3 regions of the Kocuria sp. CCUG 69068 genome follow, and region 2 is predicted to be linked to each of the others. Evidence: riboswitches for the same ligand, from Rfam matches in the RefSeq annotation. Region 2 holds a riboswitch; each other region holds the start of a gene.

Region 1 (7,844 bases), on a different contig from region 2:
GTGTCGACGCGTCATCCGCGTCCTGCCCCGGACCCGGCTCGGTCGCCCCTTCCGGGGCGACCGAGCGGGGCGTAGCGTGGCACGTAGTCACCAGCGCCCTCCCACCATTGGGTCGGGCGCGCCCGTCAATCCAGTCCTCGGGGAGACCACTATGGCACTGCTCCTGATCCGGCACCGCGTGGCCGACTACGACGCCTGGCGAAAGGTCTACGACTCCGTCTCGGACGTACCGGCATTCAGCAACATCACCGGCGAGTCAGTGCACCGCATGGTCGATGATCCGGACAACGTGCTCGTGCTCCACTACTTCGATTCGGTCGACGAGGCCCGCGCCTTCACGGCACTGCCGGAACTGCAGGAGGCGATGCAACGCGCAGGCGTCCAGGGTGAGCCGCGCTTCAAGTACTACGAATAGGACTCCCGAGGCGAGCTCAACTGTGGTACAGGTTCAGCAGTCGCCAGCCCTGGGATGCCGGCCACGCTGCTCGGTGAAGCCGGGAGTCTCCGGTGGCCGGTGGCCGTGCACGGCGAGGGACCGCACAACCTTCAGGGAGGGTGTTTTCAGTTGAAGGGGCACACTGAGACCGCTGCTTGGCGGTGCGGTGAGTTCCTCGGCCACCCCAACCGGAATCACGAACCCGCGGGGCACCGTCCGGAGCAGCTCAGTGACGATGTGACGGCTCGGGTGCCGCCCAACTTTGTCAGTGAGTGATGGTCCGAGAATCTATGCGCAGAATGCCACCCGACCGGACAGGGTGCGCCGCCATTCATATTCGGCAGAAGGCCGCCACTTCATCCGGACCCTTGGCGGAACAGGCACCGGCATCGCTCCGGCGATCAGCTGTCCCGACCGACAAGTTCCTCGAGTTGGACGTCCTGAGAGCCCCCTCACCCCCTGGATGCTTACCGCCCGGGCGTGGGCGCCGCGGCTCGTGGTCGAATGGTCGGACGGCCCCGATCGGTGCCGTGGAGCCATCCTCGTCCCACGGAGTCATGATGACCACTGCACCCTTGGATCACGCCACTGACGTCCTCGTGATCGGCGGCGGCAATGCCGGGATCTCCCTGGCCGCACGATTGCGCCGCAAGGGCATCACGGACATCGTGATCGCGGAGCCGAAGTCCACGCACCACTACCGGCCGATGCTCTCCTACGTGGGCGCCGGACTGAAGAGCGTGCCGCAGATGTCCCGGGCCCAGCACCGCGTGATGCCCCGCGGCGTGCGCTGGGTCCAGGACCATGTCCAGGCACTGGATCCGGCGGCACGGATGGCCACACTGTCCTCCGGCGAGCACATCGGCTACCGGCACGTCGTGATCTGCGCGGGGTCCACCCCGGACTGGGACCGTGTCCCCGGCAGTGCCGAGGCGATGGCCGGCCCGCACGCCTCGACCAACTACACCGTGGAGCTGGCCCCCAGGACCTGGGAGCTGATCCGCGGGCTGCGCCGCGGCCGGGCACTGTTCACGATCCCGGACGGCCCGGCGCCCACGCCGCAGATCGGACAGAAGATCCTCTACCTGGCCTGCGACTACTGGCAGCGCCAGGGTGTCCTGCAGGACATCGAGGTGACCCTGCTGACGCCCACCGCCACCGTGTTCGGCCAGCCGGACGTGGACCGGGTGCTGCAGCCCTGGGTCCGGCGCTACGGCATCACGGTCCTGACGAGCGCCCACGTGCAGTCGATCGACGCCGCCTCCCGCCGGCTGCGGGCCACGATCGAGGGGACGCCGCGGGACCTGCCCTACGACCTGCTGCACCACAGCCCAGTCCACCGGGCCCCGGCCTGGATCGCCGACGCGGGACTGGGCGTCGCGCCGGGCGCGGGCACCGCTTGGGCGGGCTACGCGGACGTGGATGCACAGACCCTGCGCCACCGCCGTGTGCCCACCGTGTGGGCCTGCGGGGACGCTGCCGCACTGGAGACCGCCTCGTCCGGCGGGGCACTGCGCCACCAGACGAAGATCCTCACCGAGAACCTCCTGGCCACCCGTGACGGCCGGGAGCCCACGGCCTCCTACGACGGGTACACCGTGACCCCCGTGACGGTGCAGCGGGGCCGGGCCGTGCTGGCCGAGTTCGACCGGGACAACGAACTGGCGCCCAGCATCCCCGGCGTGCCGCTGCTGGCCCCGAACCGCGCCTCCTGGTTCTTCGACCTCGAGGTCCTCCCCCGGGACTACTGGAACGTGATCCTCCGGGGCTTCTAGCTAGCGGACCATGTGTGCACACATCCGTGGCGCCTCGTTCCCCGCTCCGATGGCACGTGATGGCCCGCGTCCCCAGTCGTCGCGGCACGAGCCGGGAGAAATGAGGGTCGGCAGTCGGGAGACCCCGAGGAGCACAATTCATGCATCCGCACAGGATGGTGCACCGCGATATTACCGTCTGGTACTTTTCGGGTGGCACCGGCCCCCACGCCGGTGCAGCGACCCCCATGATCCGTTCCCCGGCGGTCGGGGGCCGCCTTCTGCGCCTCGGCGCGGCGGAGCGCTCCTGCCCTCTCCCGGGCAGGAGCGCTCCGTGCCGAGGAACCGGGACGGCGGACAGCCGTCCCGGGCCGGTCGAGCGGCGAACCCCAAGAGCCCTGCGGTCACCGGCGGTAGGAGGCCCCGCGGTGGTCGTCGGCCAGCCTCGGCCCGGCGCCGGCCAGCGCCTCGCGCAGCGTTCTGCCGGCGGGGAGGGCCCCGGGCTCCGGCAGCAGGCCGCGGCGCCGCAGCTCCGGCGAAACCATCGTGGTGAACCGCTCCAGGTCCGCCGGCCGCACGGCCGCCGAGATGTTGAAACCGTCCACGCCGGCCTCCTCGCGCCAGCGCTCGAGCTCGTCCGCCACGGTGCCGGGCGCCCCGGCGATGACGGGCCCGCGGCCGCCGATGGCCACGAACTCGGCCAGGTCCCGCACCGTCCAGGTCCGGTCCGGGGACAGCGACGTGAACGCCGCGAGCGCGGACTGGTTGGCGTCGGTGGCCACGTACTCGAGCGGCGCGTCGGGGTCCGCCCCGGCCAGATCGACGCCGGTCCAGCCGCCGAACAGGGACAGCGCTCCCTCGATGTCCACGTGCCGGCGGTATCCGTCGAGCCTGGCGTGGGCCTCGTCGTCGGTCTCGGCGACCACCACGGTGGCCATGGCGAAGGTCTTCACGGCGTCCTCGGCCCGTCCCTGCGCGGCCAGTTCGGCCCGGACGCCGTCGGTCCACCGGCGCACGAGCTGCGGGGTGTTGCCGATGAAGAAGATGGCCTCGGCGTGGTCCACGGCGAACTGCTGTCCGCGCTTCGAGGCGCCGGCCTGGAACAGGAACGGGGTGCCCTGGGGTCCGGGGTGGGTCAGCGCCTGGCCGGGCACGGAGAACCAGGTGCCCTCGTGGCCGATGGGGTGCACGAGTTCCGGGTCCACGAAGACCCCGGTGCCGGCGTCCGCCTTCACCGCCCCCGGCTCGAAGGAGCCCTCAAGGAGCTTGTACATGACCTCCATGTACTCGTCGGCGCGGTCGTAGCGCTCGTCGTGCGGGATCTGCCGGTCCATGCCCAGGTTGCGGGCGGCGGAGTCCTGGTAGGAGGTCACCACGTTCCACGCCACCCGGCCGCGGGTGAAGTGGTCGAGGGTCGCGAAGGTGCGGGCCAGCAGGTAGGGGGCTTCGTAGGTGACCGAGGCGGTCACCCCGAAGCCGAGCTGCTCGGTGGCCGCGGCCATCGCCGGCACCGCGACGAGCGGGTCGAGCACCGGGTACTGCACTCCCCCGCGGGCCGTGGCCTCTGCCCCGCCGCCGTACACGTCGTAGACGCCGGGGACGTCCGCCAGGAACAGCGCGGTGAAGCCGCCCTCCTCGAGGGTGCGGGCCAGCGACGTCCAGTACTCGAGCGTGTCGAAGCCGGCGACCCCGGCCTCCGGGTGGCGCCACAGTCCCGGTGACTGGTGCACGGGCACCATCATGTCGAAGGCGTTCAGCAGCAGGGGGCGGCTCATACGGTGGTCCTCTCGGGGGTGGGCTGGGTGGCGCTCGCGGCGGCGGGGGTCGCGAGGGCCGGGTCGGCCGCGGTCCGGCCGGCGTGCAGATCGGTGAGTTCGGTGCCGCGCCGGTCCCGGGCGGGATCCTTCGCGGCCAGGGCGGCGACGACGGAGAGCACGGCCAGCACGGAGAGGTAGCCGGCGATCAGCCACGGGGTGTCCCCGCCGGCGGCGAAGAGCAGGGCGGCGATCAGCGGCATGAGCCCGCCGCCCAGGACGGTGCCGACCTGGTAGCCGAAGCTCACGCCCGAGTACCGCACGTGCACGGGGAACTGCTCGGCGAACCAGGCCGCCTGCGGTCCGTAGACCGCGTCGTGGACGAGGTTGATGCCGAGGATGACCACGAGCGGCAGCAGGGCGAGCGGGCCGGCCTCGAGGAAGGCGAACAGCACCCAGCCGAAGACGCCGATCGCCGCGTAGGCGGTCACCGAGACGACCTTCCGGCCCACCCGGTCGGACAGCCAGGCCCAGAACGGGGTGGAGAACAGGCCGATGGCCGAGGCGATCATCACCGCGGTCACGCCCGCGGCGCTGTCCCCGCGCACGTCCCGCAGGTAGGTCAGCATGTAGACCGTCACCAGGTAGTAGACGGCGTTCTGGGCCAGGCGCAGGCCGATCGTCACCAGCACCGGGCGGCGGTGGTGGACCAGCAGCTCCCGCAGGGGGGCCTTGGCCACGTTCCCCGAGGCCCGGTGCTCCAGGAACTCCGGGGCGTCGGCCACGCCGAGGCGGATCCACAGGCCCACCGCCACGAGCAGGGCCGAGAGCAGGAAGGGGATGCGCCAGCCGTAGGCGGCGAACTGCTCCTCGCTCATGACGTTCTGCACGATGAAGAACGCGCCGGTGGCCAGCAGCATGCCGGCGGAGGAGCCGATCTGGGTGAAGGACCCGAAGAACCCGCGGTGGCGGGCCGGTGAGTGCTCCACGCTCAGCAGCGCGGAGCCGCCCCACTCGGCACCGGCGGACAGGCCCTGGAGGATGCGCAGGACCACGAGGCCGACGACGGCCCACCAGCCGATCACCTCATAGGTGGGCAGCAGGCCGATCAGGGTGGAGGCCACGCCCATGAGCAGCAGCGAGGCCACCAGCAGGGCCTTGCGGCCGATCCGGTCCCCCAGGTGCCCGGCGATGATCCCGCCCAAGGGTCGGGCGATCACCCCGACCGCGAGCGTGGCGAAGGACGCCACGATGCCGCCGAGCTCGGTGGCCATGGGGAAGAACTGGACGTTGAAGACGAGTGCGGCGGCGGTGCCGTAGAGGTAGAAGTCGTACCACTCGATGGTGGTCCCGGCGAAGGCCGAGGCCAGGACGCGCTTCTTGCCGTGGACGATGCTGCTGCGGCCCGGGGCGGCCGTGGTCGTGGTGCTCATGCGTCAGGCTCCTGGGGTTCGGTCGGCGTCGGCCGTGACATCGGTCGTGGCGCCGGTCTTCGCGTCGCCGATGGCGTTCAGGCCCTCCGGCAGGGTGCCGTTGATGAGGTAGTCGCCGAGGGCTCGGGCGCGGAAGGCGATCGGGTTGTGGGTGGCCACGGTCTGGGCGTTGCGCCAGTGCCGGTCCAGGCCCTTGGCCGTGGACGTGGCGGAGGCGCCCACGGTGAGGAACAGGTCCTGGGCCGCGCCGAGCGCCAGCTCCGGCACGGTGACCTGGGCGTGCTCCACGGCGATCTCGGACTCGTGCAGCGCCGCCGGGAGGGCCCCGGTGAAGTCCGGCCGGTCGGCGCCGGCCGCTGCGGCGGCGGCGATCCCGGCGTCCAGGGTGCGGGCGGCGTGCAGGACGGTGGCCTCGGCGGCGAAGGCCTTGGCGGAGATCCGCCCGGTGGCCTCCTGGATCAGCGGGTCGTCGCGGAACGGCAGGCCGAGCCCGGTGTTGAAGGTCCGCCGGCGTCCGGCGATGGTCTCCACCGCGTCCCTCCGGGCCGCCCGCGCGATGCCGGCCAGCACGGCCAGCAGCACGAGCTGGAAGAAGGCGGCCTCGTGGACGGCCTCCGCGCTGCCGGCGGTGCGGTCCAGCACGGCGTCCTCCGGGACACGCACCCGGTCGAAGACCGCGGTGCCGGTGCCGGTGAGCTTCTGCCCGAAGCCGTCCCAGTCGTCCTCGAGCGTCACACCCTCGGCGTCCGTGGCGACGACGGCGAAGCGGCGCCCGTCGCGGCCGTCCAGGGCGGCCGAGACGCGGGTGTAGTCGCAGAAGACGGAGCCGGTGGCGTAGAACTTCCGGCCGGTGAGCTCCCAGCCCTCGGGGGTCCGGCTGAGCACGGTGTTCAGGGTGCCCAGCGCGTTGCCGCCCTTCTCCGTGGAGGCGTTGCCCACGGTGGCCCCGGCCAGCACCCGCGGGTACCAGACCTCCTGGAGCTCCCGGGGCAGGAAGCGCAGGGACTCCACGAAGCCGTGGTGGGAGCGGTAGAGGTGGGCGATATTGGAGTCGGCCTCGGCCAGGTCGACCAGCAGCCGGGTGAAGTCTTCGAGGCTGACCCCGGGGCCGCCGTGGGCCGCCGGGACGCGCAGGGCACCGAACCCGGCCCGGTCCAGCCGGCCGACCTCCGCGTAGGGCAGCGCGCGCCGGAGGTCCCGGTCCAGGGCGCCGGCGGCGATCTCCGCGAACAGCGGCCGGAAGTGCTCCCGCAGCCCGGCGTAGTCCCCGGGCAGGCCGGCGGCGAGGTCCGTGCCGGCGCGGGGATGGGCGGTGGTCTCCTCGACCGTGCTCGGGGTCATGCGGGGGTCCTCTCGGTCGCACCGAGGATTGCCGGTCGGCCGGTCGCGCCGGGGGCGGGCCCGGTGGCGGCAGCGCCGGAGGCTGACGTCACGGACCGACTGCAGATCCGGGATCTCCATCGGTTCTGGCATTAGCACCCTGACCCCGGTGGAGGGCGGGTTGCTGCGGCGTCGTCGAGCCAGATCTCTCAGCCGCTCTGAATGGGGCGCTTGCCATGGCATCAGACCGCCCGGTCCGGGACCAACCGGATGACGGGCGCACGTCATGGAATGTCACGACGGCGTCACAGAAGGTCACGTCCTCCGCGGTGGTGTAGCGGTGTGCCGCAGGAGACCGGATCAGTAGACCGGCTGGTCCGGGTCCACCTGTGCCGCCCAGGCGAGCACCCCGCCCTCGAGGTGGCGGACCCGCTCCTCCCGCCCGGCGTAGAAGGAGCGCAGCGCGGCGAGCGCGGTCGCGGAGCGGGCCCCGGCCTTGCAGTGCAGCACGAGGTCCGTGCCACGGGCCTCCGGGGGCAGGGCGTCCGCGCCGCGGTCGAGGATCTCCTGCAGCGGGACGGGCACGGCGCCGTCGATGGCCACGAGCTCCCGCTCCCAGTCCTCGCGCACGTCCACCAGGGCGAAGGACGCCTCCCCGCGCTCCCGGCGCTCGAGCAGCCGGGCCAGCTCGGCCGCCCCGACGGTCTCGGAGGCGTCCGCGCCGGGCAGCGCGCAGACCGCGGCGGGCCGGGCCACCGCGGTGACCGGGGCGGCGTCGGGATCCGGGGTGAGCCGCATCTCGCGCCAGGTCATCGCCAGCGCGTCGTGCAGCAGCACCCGCCCGAGCAGGGGCTCCCCGGTGCCGGTGACGAGCTTGACGGCCTCGGTGACCATGACCGCGCCGACGGTGGCGGGGAGCATGCCGAAGACCCCGCCCTCGGCGCAGCTGGGCACCTCGCCGTCCGGCGGGGCCTCGGGGTAGAGGTCCCGGTAGGTGGGCCCGTGCCCGGCCCAGAAGACGCTGACCTGCCCCTCGAAGCGCAGGATGGAGCCCCACACGCAAGGCGTGCCGGTCAGGGCGGCGGCGTCGCTGACCACGTAGCGGGTCGCGAAGTTGTCGGCGCCGTCCAGGACCAGGTCGTACCCG
Region 2 (10,080 bases):
CCGTGCGCAACATGCTGTGGAAGTCCGCGGACCGGCACGGCATCTGGGACTACACCGACTGGCTCTACGGGGAGCAGGACTACACCGGCGCCGAGGTCAGCACCGAGGCCGGCGACCGGGCCGAGGTCCGGCGCGTCGACGCGAGCACGGCCGGCTGAGCCCGTCCCCGCGCCGGCGCTCGGCCCGTGCGCTCAGTCCCCGGGCTCCGCGAGGACGACGGAGGTCTCCACGACCGTGGCGGCGCCGGCCGCCAGGAGGTTGTCGACGACGGCGGTCAGCGGCTCCATCGACCCGTCCACCTGGAACTGCACGGGGTGGTGGTGGGCCAGCAGCGCGAGCAGCTGCTCGAGCGCGGGACCTGCCGCGGCGTCCCCCGGCGTCCAGCCGAGCACGACGTGGGCGGGCTCGTCCGGCGCGTTCTCCGGGACGGGGGCGCCGGGGGCGGCGTCGAGCTCGACGGGCCGGTAGCTCACGGCGAACGCGGAGATCCTGCCCCGCTCCCCCGGGCCCACGCCGTTGCGCAGCACGAGCGCCCCGAAGGCGTGCGCGGCGTCGGAGAGGAACAGCTGGTTGACCCGTCCCACGGACAGGTCCGCCGGCTCGTCCCAGGCGTGCACGGCCCGGTAGAACGCCCACAGCGCCCGGGTCAGCTCGACCGAGCCGGTGGCCAGGTCCTCGACGGCCTGCGCCGGTGTCCTGTCGGGGTGCTCCCGCAGCGGCTGGAGGGGCAGGGCCCCGGCCGCCACCCGGACCACGCGTGAGTCCTGGACGGGGTCCAGGCCGGCGGCCCGGGCGAAGCGCTCGCCGGCCGAGCCGGGCGCCGCCTTCGTGCGCAGGGCCTGCACGCCCGAGGGCGAGCCCGCCGCCTCGGTGCGCAGCCGCTCCAGCAGGGCGCGCCCCAGCCCTTCGCCGCGGCGGTCGGGGGCGACCTCCACGTAGGCCCACAGCCTCGAGGGGTGCAGCGCCGACTCGTAGACCGTGCCGGCGGCGACCGGCACGCCGGAGTCCTCCGCCACGACCGTGCGGGACCACGGGGCGTCGTCGTCGGGGCGCAGGGTCGCCCGGAAGGCGGCGGCCTGGGGCGTCTCCGGGTCGGGCCACACCTCGAGCAGCCGCAGGTCGTCCCCGTCCCGCCAGGGCCGCAGCCCGGGGCCGGTCAGCGCGCCGCTCATCAGCGGACGAGCTTCCCGGCGAGGTAGGACTTCACCTGGTCGAGGGCCACGCGCTCCTGGGTCATCGCGTCCCGCTCGCGGATGGTCACGGCCTGGTCCTCGAGGGTGTCGAAGTCCACCGTGATGCAGAACGGGGTGCCGATCTCGTCCTGGCGGCGGTAGCGGCGCCCGATCGCCCCCGAGTCGTCGAAGTCGATGTTCCAGTTCCGGCGCAGCTCGGCGGCCAGGTCCTTGGCCTTCGGCGAGAGGTCCTCGTTGCGGGACAGCGGCAGCACCGCGGCCTTGACCGGGGCCAGGCGCGGGTCCAGCTTGAGGACCGTGCGCTTGTCCACCCCGCCCTTCGAGTTGGGCGCCTCGTCCTCGGTGTACGCGTCCACGAGGAAGGCCATCATCGACCGGGTCAGGCCGAAGGACGGCTCGATCACGTAGGGGACGTAGCGCTCGTTGGTCTGCTGGTCGAAGTAGCTGAGGTCCGTGTTGGAGTGCTCGTTGTGCACGCCGAGGTCGTAGTCGGTCCGGTTGGCCACGCCCATGAGCTCGCCCCACGGGTTGCCCTGGAAGCCGAACCGGTACTCGATGTCGATGGTGCCGGCGGAGTAGTGCGCCCGGTCGTCCTCGGGGACGTCGTAGCGGCGCATGTGGTCCGGGTCGATGCCCAGGTCCGTGAACCAGTTCCAGCACGCCTCGACCCACTCGTCGAAGAAGTGCCCGGCCTCGGACGGGTGGGTGAAGTACTCGATCTCCATCTGCTCGAACTCGCGCGTGCGGAAGATGAAGTTGCCGGGGGTGATCTCGTTGCGGAACGCCTTGCCGATCTGCCCGATGCCGAACGGCGGCTTCTTCCGGGCGGCGGTGACCACGTTGTTGAAGTTCACGAAGATGCCCTGGGCGGTCTCGGGCCGCAGGTAGTGCAGGCCCTCCTGGTTGTCGACCGGGCCGAGGAACGTCTTGAGCAGCCCGGAGAACTGCTGCGGGTCGGTCCACTGGCCCTTGGTCCCGCAGTTGGGGCAGGGGATCTCGGCCATGCCGTTCTCGGGGGCGCGGCCCTTCTTCTCCTCGAAGGCCTCGACCAGGTGGTCCTGGCGGGCGCGCTTGTGGCAGGAGGTGCACTCCACGAGCGGGTCCGTGAAGGTCGCCACGTGGCCCGAGGCCTCCCACACGGCCTTCGGGAGGATGATCGAGGAGTCGAGGCCCACCATGTCCTCGCGCCCGCGCACGAAGGTCTGCCACCACTCGTGCTTGATGTTCTCCTTGAGCTCCGCGCCGAGGGGCCCGTAGTCCCAGGCCGAGCGGGAACCGCCGTAGATCTCACCCGCCTGGAACACGAAACCGCGGCGCTTGGCCAGCGAGATGACGTTGTCCAGCGTGGACTTGGGGGCCATGTGGGATTCCTCCAGGGTCTCGCCCGACCGCCGGCTGCGGACGCGCGTGGTGGGTGGTGTGGCCCGGCGGTGCGCCGGGCGGGGACCGGCCGTCGTCGGCCGTCACGAACGAGGACGCCGCGGGCGACGTCCTCGTCCCAGGGTAGCCAATTCCCGCCGTGCCCGACGACCGGACGGGACCTGGGACAATGGGGGCATGACGACTCCCCAGCAGCCTGGCGGCCCCGACGAACTGCCCATCCGCGACGACATGATCCGGCTGGGCCAGGCCCTCAAGCTGGCGAACCTCGCCGAGGACGGGGCGCACGCCCGGGGCCTGGTGGAGGACGGTCAGGTCTCGGTCAACGGCGAGGTCGAGACGCGGCGCGGCCGGCAGCTGCACCCGGGGGACGTCGTCTCCGCCGGGGGCGCCTCGGTGCGGATCACCGCGGGCGGCTGACCGCGCGGTCCGGGTCCCCCAGCACCACGTGGGTGAGGTACTCGCGCACGTGCCCCACCTCCTGCGGGCTGATCCCGTGGCCGACCCCGGTGTAGTGCACCTTCATGACGTCGGCGTGCTCCAGCGCCCACTCGGCAGTGGAGTCGACGAGCTCCTGCGGGATGACCGGGTCCTGCGGATCACGGCCCCAGAACATCCGCAGCGGCCGCTCCCGCAGCTCCTCGTCGGCGAACAGGGGGTGCTCGCCGGGGACCACGAAGCCGGAGAGCCCCACCACGGCGGCGATCTCTCCCGGCATGTGCCGGGCGAGGGACGTGGCCATGGCCATGCCCTGCGAGAACCCCAGCAGCGTGGTGCTGGGGTGGTCCGCGGCCAGCTCCCGCAGCCACGCCGCGACGGGCTCCACGGCCTCGGCCACCCGGTCGAGGGAGAAGCTGAGGTCCGCGGCCAGCGGGAACCACTGGTAGCCGGACCCGGCGGGCTGGGGGGCGCGCACGGACGCCACGCTGAACTCGCCCGGCAGGGCCGGGACGAGACCCATGAGGTCCTGCTCGTGCGAGCCGTAGCCGTGCAGGAGCACGAGCAGCGGGGTGCCGGGGCGGGCGTCGGCGTCCCTGCTCCACACGGCGAAGGGGGTGGCGGTCCCGGTCGGGACGGTGGCGTCGGTCATGGCACCAGTGTGCCACCCGGTCCCGGGGGCCCGCGGCGCGGGCGCGTGGACGCCCGCCGGGCCCGGTGGTAGACCGGGAGGCATGACCGAGACGACACCGGGCCCCCCGGACACCGCACCTCCCGTCCACCCGTGGCGCCGCATGGTGGCGATCGGCGACTCGTTCACGGAGGGCATCGGAGACCCGGACCCCGGCTCCCCCGGCGGGCACCGCGGCTGGGCGGACCGGGTCGCCGAGGAGCTGGACCGTCTCGCCCCCGGCCTGTCCTACGCCAATCTCGCGATCCGCGGCCGGCTCTTCCGCCAGATCGTCGACGAGCAGGTGGGGCCGGCCCTGGAGCTGACCCCGGACCTCGTGACGGTCTGCGCGGGCGGCAACGACATGCTGCGCCCCGGCGGGGACCCGGACGCGATCGCCGAGGAGATGGACGACGTCGTGGGCCGGCTCGCGGCGGACGGGGCGACCGTCGTGCTGGTCGGCGGCCCGGACATCGGCGCCACGCCCGTGCTGCGCGGGATCCGGGGCCGGATCGCGGTCTACAACGAGAACGTGCGCGTGGTCGCGTCCCGGCACGACGCCGTGCTGGTGGACCTGTGGGGACTGCGGGAGCTGGCGGACCCGGCGATGTGGGACCCCGACCGGCTGCACTTCTCGCCCCTGGGCCACCACCGGATCGCGGTCGAGGCCCTCGACACCCTGGGCCTCGCGCACGGCCTCGTGCCCGAGGTGGTGCCCGACCGCCCGCCCTCGTCCTGGCGGCAGGCCCGCGGCGAGGACCTCGTCTGGGCCCACCGCTATCTGCGCCCGTGGGTGGCCCGCCGGATCCGGCGCACCAGCTCCGGGGCGCAGGTCCGGCCGAAGCGGCCGCACTTCGGCACCCCCACCGTGCCCGGGGGCGGCATCGCGCCCGGCGAGTCCCCCGGGGAGGGGCCCGGCGACGGCCGGGGGGCCGCGGACGGCTGATCGAGCGGGAACGGCTGAGGATCCCGTCCCGGCTCAGCGCTCGGGCAGCACGGTCTCCACGAGCAGCTTGCCGAGCTGGGGCGCCTCGATGAGGAAGCCGTCGTGGCCCGAGGGCGAGGTCAGGGTGTGCCGCCGGACGTCCCCCGGCAGCGCGGCGGCCAGGACGTCGGACTCGCGGGGCAGGTAGAGCCGGTCGGAGTCCACCGCCGCCACGAGCCACTCGCACGAGGTCACGGACAGCGCCTCCTCGAGCGTGCCGCGGCCCCGGGCGACGTCGTGGGACATCAGCGTCTCGTTGACGGCGAGGTAGCTGTTGGCGTCGAAGCGGCCCGCCAGCTTGGACGCCTGGTGGTCGAGGTAGCTCTCCACCTGGTAGCGCCCCCGCCCGCCGGCGTGCGTGTCGATGACCTGTTCGTCGGCCTGCGGCGAGCGCCCGAACCGGTGGTGCAGCTCGTCGGCCGAGCGGTAGGTGATGTGGGCGATCCGCCGGGCCAGGCCCAGGCCCGTGACGGGCGGCGGGCCGTCGTAGTAGTCCCCGCCGCGGAAGTGCGGGTCCTGGCGGATCGCGAGGTTCTGCGCCTGGCCCCAGGCGAGCTGCTCGGCGCTGGACTGGGCGCACGCGGCGACCACCGCGCACGCCCGGACGCGGTCCGGGTGGGTCACGGCCCACTCCAGGGCGCGGGCCCCGCCCATGGAGCCGCCGATGACCAGGCGCCAGGCGTCGATGCCGAGGGCGTCGGCCAGCGCCGCCTCGGCGTGCACGGAGTCCCGGACGGTGATGAGCGGGAAGCGGGAGCCCCAGGGGCGGCCCTCGGGGTCCACGCTCGGCGGCGCGGGGGTCGCCGGGCCCGTGGACCCGTAGCAGCCGCCCACGATGTTGGTGCAGACCACGAACCACCGGTCCGTGTCGATGGCGGCGCCGGGGCCGATCAGGCCCTCCCACCAGCCGCCGCTCTCGGCGGCGCGCCGCTCGGCCTCGGGGGCGCCGGGGCGGGCCCGGCCGGCCGCCACGTGGGTGTCCCCGGTGAGGGCGTGCTCGACGAGCACCGCGTTGGAGGCGTCCGGGGCGAGCGTCCCCCACGTCTCGTAGGCGATCCGGACGTCGGGCAGCCGGAAGCCCGACTCGAGCTCCAGCTCGCCGATCCCGGCGACCCGCGGCACGCCGTCCTCGCGGACGGCGGTCCCGGCGCCGGAGCCCCTCACGACCGTCACGGTCACTCCTGTCCTCCCTGCGCGGCCGCGGCCGCTGCGAAGCCCTGCTCCAGGTCCGCCAGGATGTCGTCGATGTGCTCCAGACCCACGGACAAGCGCACGAAGCCGGGCTCCACGCCGGCGGCCAGCTGCTCCTCGGGCAGGAGCTGGCTGTGCGTGGTGGACGCGGGGTGGATCACCAGGGAGCGGACGTCGCCGATGTTGGCGACGTTCGAGTGCAGGGTCAGGGCGTCCACGAAGGCGGCCCCGGCCTCCCGTCCGCCGTCGAGGACAAAGCCCAGGATCGACCCGGCGCCCCGGGGCGCGTACTTCTGCGCCCGCCCGTGCCACGGGGAGGACTCCAGCCCGGCCCAGGTCACCGAGCGCACGTCCTCGCGGGCCTCGAGCCAGCGGGCCACCGTCCCGGCGTTGGCCACGTGCCGCTCCATCCGCAGGGACAGCGTCTCGATGCCCTGCTCGATGAGGAACGCGTTGAACGGGGAGATCGCCGAGCCGAGGTCGCGCAGCAGCTGCACCCTGGCCTTGAGGATGTAGGACAGGTTGACGCCGAAGGGCCCCTCCGCGCCCAGGGCCTCGGCGTAGACGAGACCGCCGTAGGACTCGTCCGGCTGGTTGAAACCGGGGAAGCGGTCCGGGTAGCGGCCGTAGTCGAAGGCCCCGGAGTCCACGATCACGCCGCCGATGGCCGTGCCGTGCCCGCCGAGGAACTTGGTGGCCGAGTGCACCACGACGTCCGCGCCCCAGCGCAGGGGCTGGACGAGGTAGGGGGTCGCCACGGTGTTGTCCACGATGAGCGGGACCTCGTGGTCGTGGGCGATCCCGGAGACCGTCTCGATGTCGAGGACGTCGTTGCGCGGGTTCGGGATCGTCTCGGCGAAGAAGGCCTTCGTGTTCGGCCGGACCGCCCGCCGCCACGCCTCGGGGTCGTCGGGGTCGGAGACGAAGGTGGTCTCGATGCCGAGCTTGGGCAGCGTGAACTTGAAGAGGTTGTAGGTCCCGCCGTACAGGCTGGGGCTGGCCACGAGGTGGTCCCCCGCGCCGGCGACGTTGAGCACGGCGAACGTCGTCGCCGACTGCCCCGCGCTGAGCATGAGGGCGCCCACGCCGCCCTCCAGGGCGGCGATCCGGTTCTCCACGACCTCCGTGGTCGGGTTGCCGATCCGCGTGTAGATCGGGCCGAGCTCGGCGAGCGCGAAGCGGTCGGCGGCGGCCTGGGCGTCGGGGAAGACGAAGGACGTGGTCTGGTGGATCGGCAGGGCGCGCGAGCCGGTGACCGGGTCGGGGCTCTGCCCCGCGTGGATCTGCCGGGTCTCGAAGGCCCAGCCCCCGGGGTTCTCGGGGGTGGGGCGCTCGGCCGCGTCGGTGCGGGCGGCGGAGGCGTCGGTGCGGGAAGCGGGGAGATCGGACATGCCGTGGGACTCCTTGTGGATCTCAGGGGTCCCGTCCCGGCCGAGGCGGTGCGGCCGGGAACGGCCGGGCGCCGGGGACCCGCGCTTGCTCGCTCGCTGGTCGCGAGGAGCCTGGTCTTCACCCAGGGCACCCCACCGCGGTGGAGGGTTGCCGGCCAGCTAGCTGGGGCTTGGACGCTGGCGCTCATGACCTGGACAGCATTCTCCGGATCAGGCCCGCACGGCGTCAAGCCGGGGCCGGGCGTGACGCTGCGGCAGGGGTGCCGCCCGCACGGTGCCCGGCGCGTCGCGGACCGATTTGGAGACGAAACTCACAGGGTGCCACGATGTGCCCATGAGAGTCGATCACGTGTCCTACGCCTGCCGCCCGGAGGGCCTGGAGGCCACCACCGAGCGCATCGCCGACCAGCTTGGGATCGAACCGGTCAAGGGCGGGGTGCACCCCCGTTTCGGCACCCGCAACATGATCCTGCCGCTCACGAACCACCAGTACGTGGAGGTCGTCGAGGTCCTCCAGCACCCGGCGGCGGAGAAGGCCCCCTTCGGGCAGGCCGTGCGGGCCCGGTCCGCCGCCGGCGGCGGCTGGCTGGGCTGGGTCGTGGAGGTCGAGGACCTCGCCCCCTTCGAGCAGCGCCTGGGGCGCCGCTCCGTGCCCGGCCACCGGGTGTTCCCGGACGGCCGGTGCCTGGAGTGGCACCAGATCGGCGTCAAGGGCCTGATCGCCGATCCGCAGCTGCCGTTCATGATCCACTTCGACTCCGCCCCGGAGATGCACCCGTCCCAGGCGCGGATCACGGACGTCGGGCTCGCGGGAATGACCATCGCCGGTGCCCCGGAACGGGTCGCCGAGTGGCTGGGCGCTCCCGTCGAGACCGCGCTCGAGGACCTCGAGGTCGACTGGCGCTATCCGGACGGCACCCCCGGGGTGCTCTCCGTCTCGTTCAGCACCCCGGACGGCGCCGTCACCATCTGAGGCCGGGCACCGCGGGGCGGGCTCAGCCCAGCAGCCGGGCTGCCCCGAGGAAGCCGACGGCGTCCAGCAGGAAGTGCGCGACGACGAGGGGCATCACCCGGCCGGTGCGCCGGTAGAGCTCCGCGAAGACGAGGCCCATCACCACGTTGCCGAGGAAGGGCCCGATCCCCTGGTAGAGGTGGTAGCTGCCGCGGAACAGGGCCGTGACCACCAGCACCACGGGCCAGCTCCACCCGATGCGGGTCAGCCGGTCGGTCAGGAACGCGACCACCACGACCTCCTCGACCAGGGCGTGGCGCACGGCCGAGAGCAGCAGCACGGGCACCGTCCACCAGTGCGCGGCGAGCCCGGACGTGGTCACCTCCGCGGTGACGCCCAGGGCCCGGCCGGCGCCGTAGAGCGCCAGCGTGCCCAGGCCCATGAGCAGGAAGAGCACGGTGCCGAGGCCCAGGTCCGGGAGGGGCATCCGGGCGTCGAGGCCGATCCGCCGGCGGACGGTGCCCAGCGCTCCGGCGGAGCCGGCGAGCAGGTAGAGCGCGAGCAGCACCGGCACCAGGTCCAGGGCGATCCCGGTGAGCTGGCGCAGCAGGTCGATGAGGGGCTGCGGGCTCAGCGGCGGGTTCATCGTGGCCTGCGCCTCGGACAGCGGTCCGCGCGCCAGGTGCTCGGCGAGGGACAGCGCGGCCCAGAGGGCCGAGGCGCCCAGGGACACCCCGAGCACGAGGAGCACTTGCAGCCACAGGTCGGCGCGGGTGGAGCCGAAGGCGGGCGGTCGCGGGGCGAGGTGGGCGGGGGTGCTCATGCGGCCATTCTGGCACCGGCCCGCCGGCCGCCCTGCGCAGCCCGCGCCGGGCGCCCCCGGGCCCGACCGGACCGCCCCCTCCCCACCCATGACGTCTTCCCTAGGATGGGGACCATGACTGTCCTTCCCCCGCAGATCCGCCAGCAGCCCGTCGAGCGCGCCTTCCACGGCCACGTGTTCTCCGACCCGTACGAGTGGATGCGGGACAAGGACTCCCCCGAGGTGCTGGCCCACCTCACCGCGGAGAACGAGTACGCGGAGTCCGCCACCGCCCACCTCACGGGCCTGCGGGAGACGATCTTCGGGGAGATCAAGGACCGCACCCAGGAGACCGACCTGTCCGTGCCCAGCCGGCGCGGCGCCTGGTGGTACTTCGCCCGCACCGTGGAGGGCGGCGCGCACCAGGTGTTCTGCCGGGTCCCGGCCGTGACCACCGGTGACGTGCTCGCGGACTGGACCCCGCCCGTCGTCGAGCCCGGCACCCCCATGGCCGGGGAGCAGGTGCTCCTCGACGCCAACGCGGAGGCCGCGAAGCACGAGTTCTACTCCCTGGGCAGCTTCGACGTCTCCGAGGACGGGGAGCTGCTGGCCTGGGCCGAGGACGTCACCGGCGACGAGCGCTTCACCCTGCGGGTCCGGGACCTCACCACGGGGGCGCTGCTCGCCGACGAGATCCCCGGGACGTTCTACGGGTCCTTCCTCACCCCGGACGCGCGCGCCGTGTACTACACGGTGGTGGACGAGTCCTGGCGCCCCCACCAGCTGCGCCGGCACGAGCTGGGCACCCCGGTGGCCGAGGACGTCGTCGTCCACGAGGAGACCGACCCCGGCCTGTGGCTCGGGGCGGGCCTGTCCGCGGACCGGCGCTGGATCGTGGTGGAGGCCATGTGCTCCGAGTTCTCGGAGCAGCTCATCCAGCCGGTCGCGGACCCGGCGGCGCCGCTGCGGGTGGTGCTGCCCCGCACCGACCGGGTGCTCTACGAGGCGGAGCCCCTGCTGCTGGACGGGCGGGAGCAGATCCTGCTGACCCACGACCACGAGGCCCCGAACTCCCGGA
Region 3 (10,080 bases), on a different contig from region 2:
ACAGGGCATCGCCAACCCCGTGGGCACGATGTGGGCGGCCGCCATGATGCTGGACCACCTCGGGGAGACCGGGGCGGCCCGGCACCTGGAGTCCGCCTTCGAGCAGACCATGGCCGGCGGCACCCTGACCGGGGACCTCGGCGGGACGGCGAGCACGGAGCAGTTCACGCAGGCCGTGCTGGCCCGGTGCACCGACGCCCCCTGACGCAGGAGGTGGCACGACAGGGGGGCCCGTGGACACCCACGGGCCCCCCTGTGCCGGGACGAGGACGGGCTAGATCACCAGGCCCAGGGCGAAGGGCCCGATGAGCACGGTGAAGATCGTGATCAGGATGACGCCCACGATGTTGAGGACGATGCCGCCGCGCACCATCTCGGCGATCTTGACCTGGCCGGTGGCGAAGACGATGGCGTTGGGCGGGGTGCCCACGGGGAGCATGAACGCGCACGTGGCCGCCAGCGCCGCCGGGATGAGCAGCGTCATGGGGTCCACCCCGATGCCGACGGCGACGCCGCCCAGGATCGGGATGAACGTGGCCGCCGTGGCGGTGTTGGACGTGATCTCGGTCAGGAGCAGGACGATCGTGACCACCGCCGCGAGCAGCAGGACGATCGGCAGCGCGCCGAGCCCGGAGACCTGCGCGCCGAACCAGGCGTCCAGGCCCGTGCCGGCCACGGCCGCGGCGAGCGACAGGCCGCCGCCGAAGAGCAGGAGCACGCCCCACGGGAGGCCCTCCTCGGCGTCCTTCCACTCCAGGGTCATGTTGCCCTGCTTGTCGCCGGGGAGCAGGAAGAGCAGCACGCCGGCGCCGATGGCGACCACCGTGTCGTCGAAGAGGTCCAGCCAGGGCAGCTGCTCGCCGATGGTGCCGATGCCGGACAGCAGCCCCGGGACGATCCAGAAGAACGCGGCGATGACGAACACAGCCAGCACGGTCTTCTCGCCCTTGCTCATGGGCCCCAGGGCGGCGATCTCCTCGTTGATCAGCTCCTTGCCGCCGGGCACCTCCGCCAGGTTGAAGCGGAAGATGACGCGGGTGATGAGCAGCCAGGCGAGGCCGATGAAGACCACCACGATCGGCACGCCGAGCATCATCCACTGCGCGAAGCCCACGGTCCGGTCCAGCTCGTCGCTGATGTAGCCGGCCACGATGGCGTTGGGCGGGGACCCCAGCAGGGTGCCGAGGCCGCCGATGGTGGCGGCCCAGGCGATCGCCAGGACCAGGGCCACGCCGAACAGGCGCACGTCGCGGTCGTCGATGACGTCGCTGATGGCCTTGCCGCCGCGGATGTCCTCGCCCATGGCCTCGGTCTCGGCCCGGGTGCCGGCGTTGCGGCTGTTCTCGACCACCAGGGTCAGCACGGACAGCCCGATCGGCAGCATCATCAGCGTGGTCGCTGTGTTGGAGACCCACATGGAGAGGAAGGCTGTGGAGATCATCAGGCCGAGGATGATCTGCCGCGGGTGGGTGCCCACCCGGCGCAGGGTCAGCAGCGCGATCCGGCGGTGCAGGTTCCACTTCTGCATCGCGATCGCGATCAGGAAGCCGCCGAGGAACAGGAACACGATCGGGTTGGCGTAGGGTGCGGTCGTCTCGGCCACGGTGAGCGCCGTGAGCACCGGGAAGAGCACGATGGGCAGCAGCGAGGTGATGGACAGCGGCACCGCCTCGGTCATCCACCAGACCGCCATCAGCGTGGCGACCGCACCCACCACCCGGGCGTCGGCCGAGACGTCCGCGCCGCCGAGCAGGAACCAGACCAGGAAGGCCAGCAGCAGGCCGAGGCCGCGGAAGAGCCAGGTCTTCGCCGCCGGGCGGGCAGGTTCGCGGTCGTCGGGCTCGTAGTCGAACTCGCCCTGCTCGGGGACGATCTTTCCGGGGCGCTCGCTCATGTGATCCACCTCATGGTCTCGGGGGCGTGCCCGAAAGGTAGCAGTCACGTCACCGGGCGGCAAGGCGCGCCGCGCCGGGTCATCCGGGGTCCGGGGCGTCCCTGCTCCGGCGCGGGAAACGGTTGCGCAGGTTCTCCTGCGCCACCGCGGAGAGGTTCTCGATCGGCAGCCCGGCCGGGCAGACCTCCACGCAGTCGCCGAGCAGGGAGCAGGGCCCGAACTGCTCCTCGGAGGCGTCGATCACCCGGGCGGAACGCTCGCGGCGCTCGGCGTCGTCCTTGGCCAGCGGCGGCAGCTCCCGCAGCATCGTGCCCACGAACAGCTGGCCGGACCCGTTGGGGCAGGACGCCACGCACGCCCCGCAGCTGATGCAGCCGCCGTTGGCCAGGGCCTTCATCGCCACCGGGAACTTGCCCGCCTTCGCCACGAGGCGCAGCGCCTTCTTGTCCACGGAGAGGTCCCGCTTGACCGGGAAGGACGCCGCCCGCAGCGGCTCGATGCGCACGCGGTCCCCGTCCCGGTAGGCCCCCAGGTGCTGCATACAGCTCGCGGCGTTGCGCTCGGGGCCGTGCGCCACGCCGTCGACCGTCACCCCGCACTTGCCGCAGACCCCTTCGCGGCAGCCGTCGTCGAAGACCACCGGGTCCTCGCCGGCGGCCTCCAGCTGCGCGTTGATCCGGTCGAGCAGCTCGAGCACGGTCATGTCCGGGCTCGCGTCCGGGACGTCGTAGGCCGTGAAGTCCCCGGGCTCCTCCGGGGAGGGCTGGCGCCACACGTCCACGGTCAGGGAGAAGGTGCTCACTCGCTCGGATCCTTGTCGTCTCGAAGAAAGTCGTCTCGAAGAAGGTCGTCCTGCAGGACGTCGTCCCGCAGCAGGGCGTCCCGCGGGAGGTCGTCCCGCAGGCGGGGAAGGGCGGCCACGGGGCTCAGCGCACCGCGCGGGTCAGCACGGCCACCGGGATCGTGGTGTTGCCGGCGGCCACCGCGGCGCCGAACGCGTTCGCGGCGATCCGCAGCCGCCGCTGGAAGCGCCGGTCACCGCCCACGCCCACGTCATTGGCGATCTCCGGGATGCCGTGCACCAGGTGGGCGGCCAGCGCCGCCATGGACAGGGCGTAGGCGGCGGCCACCGGCGGGCGGGAGAGGCTGGCCACGAGATTGGCGTGGGCGCTGCCGTGCTCGAAGTCCCGGGCCGCGGCGGGCCGGGCGCCCAGGGTCAGGTCGAGCACGTGGAAGAGGGTGAACAGCCCGAGCACGCCGCCCGTGCTGCGCATCGAGCGCTTCGCCACCGTCCACGGGGAGCGACGACGACCTCGCGGACGCCGGCCGGTGCGCGGCAGCAGCGTCCCGTTCGCCGCCCAGGACCGCGCGGTGAGCACCGCGGCGGCGCCCGTGTGGACCACGAGGCCGGCTGCGAGCACGCCGCGGGCCGCCCAGAGCACCGTGCCGCGCGGCAGCACGGGGGCGCCCGCCGTGCGGAGGAGCTCGGCGTAGGCGTCGAACTTCTGCGCGCCCTGGTAGACCTTCAGGTTCCCCAGCATGTGCACCAGCACGTAGCCCGAGAACAGGGCGCCGGAGGCGGCCATCGCGAGCTTGAGGTCGGTGTTCGGCAGGGCGGGCAGCAGCCCGTCCGGCGCGGAGCGGGCCGTGCCTGCGGGGCGGGGGGAGTCGTTCACGGCATTCATCCTAGGGGCGGTGCGAGCTGAGACGTCACAAGTCTCAACGTCCTTGCGGAGGGGGTCGCGGACCGTCACGGAGCCGCGCCGAGGGGTCGTTTCCCGCCTCCGCGGCGGCGCGAGGGGTCGTTTTCCGCCGGTGCGAGCAGCTCATTCCGACCGAAAGCGACCCCCCGCGGCCGGAGGAGCGCCGGAAGCGACCCCTCGCGGCGGGGGCTAGCGCCGTGCGGCCAGGACGTCGGCGATGCGCTCGAGGGACTCCTCGTTCTGCAGCGAGGACCGGTCACCGAGCGGGGCGCCCTCCCACAGCTGCGCGAGCAGCCGCCGGGTGATCTTCCCGGACCGGGTCTTCGGCAGGTCCGGGACCGCCACGACCGCCCGCGGCTTGGCGATCGGCCCGATCTCGTGCGCCACGTGCTCGCGCAGGGCCGCGGTCAGCTCCTCCGCCGGGACCCGGGCGGCCTCGGGGGTCAGCACCACGTAGGCGAGCACCGCGTGCCCGGTCAGCTCGTCGCGCACCGGCGCGGCACCGGCCTCCACCACCCACGGGTGGGTGACGAGCGCCGACTCGATCTCGATGGTGGACAGCCGGTGCCCGGAGACGTTGATGACGTCGTCGACCCGCCCCAGGATGTAGATGTCCCCCTCCTCGTCGTAGCGGGCGCCGTCCCCGGCGAGGAACCAGCCCTGCTCGGCGTAGGCCTGCCAGTAGGAGGAGAGGTAGCGCTGCGGGTCGCCCCACACGGTGCGGGCCATCGAGGGACCGGTCCGGTCCACCACCACGAAGCCCTGCACCCCGGGCGGGACCGTCTCCCCGGCCTCGTCGACCACGCGGGTGGAGATCCCCGGGACCGCCCGGGTCGCGCAGCCGGGCTTGAGCGCGGTGCGCGGGGCTCCGTCGTCGAACGTCCCCGGGGGCGCGAACTGGGGGTCGTGCGGCCGCGGGGACATCACGGTGGCGCCGGTCTCGGACTGCCACCACGTGTCCACGAACGGCACCTCGTCCCTGCCCAGCTGCGCGCGCAGCCAGCGCCAGGCCTCGGGGTTGATCGACTCGCCCACGGAGCCGAGCAGCCGGATCGAGTTGAGGTTGTAGAGCGGCGGGACGCCCTTCGGGAACGCGCCCATCAGGGAGCGGATCAGCGTGGGCGCCGTGTAGTAGGCGGTGACCCCGTAGCGCTCGACCACCTCGAAGTGCCGGCCCCAGTGCGGGGTGTTCGGGGTGCCCTCGTAGATCACCTCGGACACGCCGTTGACCAGCGGCCCGTAGATCTCGTAGGTGTGCGCGGTGACCCACGCGAGGTCCGCGGTGCACCAGTGGACGGTCGAGTCCACCTTCGCGGGGTCGTTGACGGTGGCCAGCTCGTCCGGGCGCAGCACGCCGTCCTCGTCCTCGACGTCGGGCAGCAGGTCGAACAGCAGCGCGTGGGTGTAGGCGGTCTGCACGAGGTAGCCGCCCATCGTGTGCACCAGGCCCTTGGGCCGTCCGGTGGTCCCGGAGGTGTAGATGATGAACAGCGGCGTCTCGGCGTCGAACGCCTCGGGCACGTGCACGTCGGACTGGTCGGCGATCAGCTCGTGCCACCACACGTCCCGCCCGCGCGTCCACGGGACCGCGTCCTCCTCCTTGGAGTGCGTCCCCCGGGTGCCCCGCGGCAGGTCCGTGCGTCCGGGCCGGGAGGTGCGGCGCACGACGACGACGTGCTCGACCGCGTTGTCACCGCTGCAGGCCTCGTCGGCCACGGCCTTCACGGGCACCACGGCGCCGCGCCGGTGCTGCCCGTCCGTGGTCACGAGGACCTTGGCGCCGGTGTCCTCGACGCGGAAGCGCAGCGCCTCGGCGGAGAACCCGCCGAAGACCAGGGAGTGCACCGCGCCGATGCGGGCGCAGGCCAGCGTGATGATGACGGTCTCCGGGATGACGGGGAGGTAGATCACCACCCGGTCGCCCTGCTCCACGCCCAGGGCGAGCAGGGCGTTGGCGGCGCGGGAGACCTCCCGCTGCAGGTCGGCGTAGGTGTAGACCAGCCGGTCCCCGGGCTCTCCCTCGAAGTACAGGGCTACGTGGGCGCCGCGGCCGGCCTCGACGTGGCGGTCCACGCAGTTGTGGGCCACGTTGAGCCTGCCGCCCTCGAACCACGCGATCTCCGGGACCGACCAGGTGGGGCCGCCCTGCTCGTCCGTCCCGAGCCGCCGCGGGGCCTCGAAGCGGTGCGCGGTGGTCCACGGCCGCGCCCAGTCGAGGCGCGACGCCTGCGCCTCCCAGAAGGCGATCCGGGCCTCGTCCGAGACCAGGGCGGGATTGGGGGTGGGGGAGGAGGGGTCGCTCCAGCTGAAGCTCACGGTGCTGCTGTCCTTTCCGGCCGGCACGGACGACGGTTCCACTGTGCCAGGCGCACGTGTCAGGCCCATTTCTTGGCGGCCCACTTCTCGAAGACCCCCAGCAGCGCGTCCGTCGCCTTGCCGAGCACCGCGAGCAGCACGATGGCGAGGAGCAGGCGGTCGGTGCGGCCGTTGTTCTGCGAGTCGGTGAGCAGCCAGCCCAGGCCCATGGAGGCGCCCAGCAGCTCGGCGGCCACGAGGAACAGCCACGCCTGGGCCAGGGCCAGGCGCAGCCCCGAGATGACCGACGGCATGACGGCCGGCAGCTGCACCGTGGTGAGCAGGCGCAGCCCGTGCAGCCCGAACGCCCGCGCCGCCTCGATGAGGTTGCGGTCCACGTGCTGCAGGGCCGCGGAGACGGTGGTGTAGACCGGGAAGAACGCGCCGATGGCCACCAGCGTGACCTTGGAGTCCTCCCCGAGGCCGATCCACAGCAGCAGCAGCGGCACCCACGCCAGGGACGGCACCGCCCGGAACGCCCCGATCGTGGGGCCCACCAGTGTGGAGCCCCAGCGGGAGAGGCCGATGAAGGACCCGGCCACGAGGCCGAGCCCGGCGCCGATCAGGAAGCCGATCAGCACGCGCTGGGTCGAGATGCCCACGTGGGTCCACAGGTCCCCGCCGGCCAGCAGGCCGATCCCGGCCTCGAGCACCGCGAGCGGGGCCGGCAGCTGCACGGCGCTGAAGACGCCGGCGGTGGACAGCACGTGCCACAGCACCAGCAGCGCGGCGGGCAGCAGCAGGCCCAGCCCGGTGCGCAGCAGCGGCCGCCGCCGGGGGGCCGCGGCGGGGGCGTCCTCGAGACGCTGCGCCTCCTCGGCGGGGGCCAGGGGCTGCGTCACTGCCCGGCCCCGACCAGCTCGGCCGCGCGGGAGGCGTCGGCGTTCTCGGCGTAGGAGCTCTCCACGATGCTCCCGAGCGCCTCGTCGATCTGCTCCTGGCCGGCCACGTCGTCGGACTCCACGAAGATCGGCCCGACCTTCTCGAGGACCGCCAGCTGCTCGTCGCCCGGCACGTGGTCGATGTCCAGGTTGGTGCGCTCGAGCACCTTCTCGGCCACGGACAGCTCGATCCCGGCCGCCTCGGCGAGCAGCTGCGAGGTCTCCTCCGTGTTCTCCTGCGCCCACTGCCGGGCGTAGGCGTAGACGTCCACCACGGTCTGGGCGGCCTCGGGCTGCTCCTCGAGGAAGCTCTCGTGGGCGTTGAGGAAGCCGTAGGTGTTGAAGTCGACGTTGCGGTAGAACAGCTCCGCGCCGTTCTCCTCCGCGGCGGCCATGATCGGGTCGAGCCCGGACCAGGCGTCCACCTGGCCGTTCTCCAGGGCGGCGCGGCCGTCGGCGTGCTGCAGGTTCTGGATCGTGACGTCCCCGGCGTCCACCCCGGCCTCGTCGAGGGCCTGGAGCAGGAAGAAGTACGGGTCGGTGCCCTTGGTCGCGGCCACGGTGCGGCCCTCGAGGTCCGCGACCTCCTGCACCTCGCTGCCGGCGGCGGTGACCAGGGCGGACCACTCCGGCTGCGAGTAGAGGTCGATCACCCGGATCGGGGTGCCGTTGCTGCGGGCCAGCAGCGCCGCGGAGCCCGCGGTGGAGCCGATGTCCACCGCCTCCGCACGCAGCGCCTCGTTGGCCTTGTTCGACCCGGCGGACTGCACCCACTCCACCTCGATGCCCTCCTCGGCGAACGCGGTCTCGAGCCAGCCCTTCTCCTTGATCACCACGGAGAGCGGGTTGTAGGTGGCCCAGTCCACGCGGACGGTGCCGTCCCCGGCGGCCTCCGCGGGCGGCTCACCGGAGCCCTCACCGGCCATGCACCCGGTCAGGCCGAGGGCCAGGACGGCGGCGAGTGCGGGGACGGTGCGGACGGAGCGCTGGGGCAGGGGCATGGCGGAGCCTTTCGTGGTGGACGGACGGTGCCGGGCGGCGCGGGCGGGTGCCGCCGCTGGTCCGGGGAGGGGAATCGGGGTGGGGGCGGGCCGCGTCAGCGGGTCGCGGGGTGGTGGGTGTCGACGCCGAGGTGGCCGAGGAGTTGCACGCGCAGCTCGGCGAGGACCTCGGAGGCCCGGTCCCGGGGGCGCTCGCCGGGGACGGCGAGGATCGTGCTGATCGAGGCCGGGGCGGTGGGCCCGGTCCGGCCCAGGACCACGATCCGGTCCGCGAGCTGCAGCGCCTCGTCGACGTCGTGGGTGACGAGCAGGACGGTGGTGGGCTGGGCCGCGTGGATCGTGAGCAGCAGGTCCTGCATCTTCAGGCGGGTCAGGGCGTCGAGCGCGCCGAAGGGCTCGTCGAGCAGCAGGACCCCGGGATTGCGGGCCAGGGCCCGGGCCAGGGACGCGCGCTGGGCCATGCCGCCGGAGACCGCGCGGGGACGGTGGCCGGCGTGCGCGGTGAGCCCCACCAGGCGCAGCAGGTCGTCGATCACGGCGTCCCCCTCGTCCCGGGGGAGTCCGCGGGGCAGGCCCAGGCGGACGTTCTCGCGCACCGAGCGCCACGGCAGCAGGCGGGGCTCCTGGAAGGCGACCGCGCAGCGCGGGTCGATGCCGGACACGGGGGTGCCGTCGATGAGCACCCGTCCGGCCGAGGCGGTGTCGAGCCCCGCGGCGGCCCGCAGCAGCGTGGACTTGCCGCACCCCGAGGGCCCCAGGACCGCCAGGACCTCGCCGGGCCGGGCCGTGACGTCGACGTCCTGCAGGACGTGGTGGGTCTCGCGGCCGGACGGGAAGGCCTTGCCGACGTGCTCGAAGGCCACGGAGAAGGCGCGCTTCGCGGTGCCCGGTGCGGTGGCCGGCGCAGAGCCCAGCAGGGAAGTGCTCATGATCAACTCCATCGGTCCTGGCATTAGCACCTCGCACGGAGGATCAGACGGATCCGTGCCGGTTGCTGCGACGTCGACGAGCCAGGTCTCTCAGCCGCTCCGGATGGTTACACCACCAATTGAACGTCCTCGGCGTGTTCCCTGGCAAATCCGTCGCATCCGTGGTGATCGCGACACATCGCTGGCACGGGAGCCCTCCGTGCCCCACCATGGACCCATGACGAGCCGCAGAAGCCCGGCCCGGGCGGACCTGGTGCGCGACGCCTGCGCGGCGTTCGGCGCGGTCCTCGACGGGCTCGGCGACGACGACTCCTGGGCCGCCACTGGCTGCCCGGGGTGGTCGGTCCGGGACCTCACCCACCACTGCGCGATGGACGCCCTGCGGGGGCTGGTCGCGCTGCACACGCCCACCACCGCCCGCCCCGACCGGGACGCCGCGACCTACTGGACCGACTGGGGCGGCGATCCCGCGGGGGCCGCCGAGGCCCGGCGCCACACCCGCGTGGCCGCGTCCATGGTCCTGGACTGGGAGCCGGTGCGCGCCCTCCACCGCGAGACCACCCGGGCGCTCGTGCACGCCGCGCAGCACTGCGGCGACGGCGCGGTCCGCACCCAGGGGCACGTGCTGCGCGTCGAGGACCTGCTGAGCACCCTCGCGGTGGAGGCCACGGTCCACCACCTGGACCTGATCCAGCACCTGGACGGCTCCCCGGGTCCCGCCGTGGACGGGCTCGCCGAGGTCCGCCGGGTCCTCACCGACCTGTGGGAGCGGGAACCGCTCGAGCACTGGAGCGACGAGCACTTCGCCCGCGTGGGCACCGGCCGGGCGGAGCTGACCGCCCAGGAGCGTGCGGAGCTGGGCGCGCACGCGGACCTCCTGCCGCTCTTCTCCTGACCCTCCCCCCTCCGCGAGGTCGCCGACACGTGCAATCCCGCGGAGGAAGAAGGAGGGGGAACGGGTTCCGTGCCAGGCTGGGGGCATGAGCCGCAACGACCCCGCCGTCATCGACCGCCTCATGGCACGGCCCGGCCGGTGGGCCGTGGTGGGGCTGACCGGCAACACGGCCCGTCCGGCGCACTCGGTGGCGAAGCGGATCCGGGACGACCTCGGCATGACGATCGTCCCGGTCAACCCGAAGGGCGAGCCGGTGCACGGCGAGTCCGGCCACCGCACGCTCGCCGAGGTCCCGGGGCCGATCGACGTGGTGGACTGCTTCGTGAACTCCCGCCGCGTCGGCGCGGTGGTGGACCAGGCCATCGCCGTGGGCGCCGCCGCGGTGTGGCTGCAGCTGGGCGTCGTCGACGAGGACGCCGCCG

What was found. A riboswitch is a leader RNA that binds a small molecule or an ion and turns the genes downstream of it on or off. The one in region 2 is predicted to bind S-adenosylmethionine.
Region 1: linked by a shared signal. The riboswitch ahead of CRM73_RS05270 (acyl-CoA dehydrogenase family protein) and the one ahead of CRM73_RS04275 (bifunctional o-acetylhomoserine/o-acetylserine sulfhydrylase) in region 2 are both predicted to bind S-adenosylmethionine.
Region 3: linked by a shared signal. The riboswitch ahead of CRM73_RS06690 (ABC transporter ATP-binding protein) and the one ahead of CRM73_RS04275 (bifunctional o-acetylhomoserine/o-acetylserine sulfhydrylase) in region 2 are both predicted to bind S-adenosylmethionine.

The regions. Positions count from the first base shown of each region.
Region 1 is NZ_PDDL01000016.1:43,296-51,139, forward strand. Features, by position in the region: gene CRM73_RS05250 (hypothetical protein) at 152-415, shown strand; gene CRM73_RS05255 (NAD(P)/FAD-dependent oxidoreductase) at 997-2,211, shown strand; gene CRM73_RS05260 (LLM class flavin-dependent oxidoreductase) at 2,595-3,965, opposite strand; gene CRM73_RS05265 (MFS transporter) at 3,962-5,377, opposite strand; gene CRM73_RS05270 (acyl-CoA dehydrogenase family protein) at 5,381-6,718, opposite strand; SAM riboswitch class I at 6,832-6,926, opposite strand; gene moeB (molybdopterin-synthase adenylyltransferase MoeB) at 7,058-7,844, opposite strand, start outside.
Region 2 is NZ_PDDL01000013.1:1,796-11,875, reverse strand. Features, by position in the region: gene CRM73_RS04310 (FAD-dependent monooxygenase) at 1-158, shown strand, start outside; gene CRM73_RS04305 (GNAT family N-acetyltransferase) at 192-1,172, opposite strand; gene CRM73_RS04300 (glycine--tRNA ligase) at 1,172-2,554, opposite strand; gene CRM73_RS04295 (RNA-binding S4 domain-containing protein) at 2,751-2,993, shown strand; gene CRM73_RS04290 (alpha/beta hydrolase) at 2,977-3,663, opposite strand; gene CRM73_RS04285 (SGNH/GDSL hydrolase family protein) at 3,746-4,627, shown strand; gene CRM73_RS04280 (homoserine O-acetyltransferase) at 4,661-5,845, opposite strand; gene CRM73_RS04275 (bifunctional o-acetylhomoserine/o-acetylserine sulfhydrylase) at 5,842-7,248, opposite strand; SAM riboswitch class IV at 7,325-7,440, opposite strand; gene CRM73_RS04270 (VOC family protein) at 7,583-8,221, shown strand; gene CRM73_RS04265 (CPBP family intramembrane glutamic endopeptidase) at 8,244-9,023, opposite strand; gene CRM73_RS04260 (S9 family peptidase) at 9,138-10,080, shown strand, end outside.
Region 3 is NZ_PDDL01000023.1:6,653-16,732, reverse strand. Features, by position in the region: gene CRM73_RS06725 (tartrate dehydrogenase) at 1-205, shown strand, start outside; gene CRM73_RS06720 (SLC13 family permease) at 275-1,894, opposite strand; gene CRM73_RS06715 (2Fe-2S iron-sulfur cluster-binding protein) at 1,974-2,696, opposite strand; gene CRM73_RS19735 (hypothetical protein) at 2,693-2,815, opposite strand; gene CRM73_RS06710 (succinate dehydrogenase) at 2,821-3,579, opposite strand; gene CRM73_RS06705 (AMP-binding protein) at 3,787-5,913, opposite strand; gene CRM73_RS06700 (ABC transporter permease) at 5,973-6,794, opposite strand; gene CRM73_RS06695 (aliphatic sulfonate ABC transporter substrate-binding protein) at 6,791-7,834, opposite strand; gene CRM73_RS06690 (ABC transporter ATP-binding protein) at 7,930-8,763, opposite strand; SAM riboswitch class I at 8,769-8,873, opposite strand; gene CRM73_RS06685 (maleylpyruvate isomerase N-terminal domain-containing protein) at 8,981-9,658, shown strand; gene CRM73_RS06680 (CoA-binding protein) at 9,744-10,080, shown strand, end outside.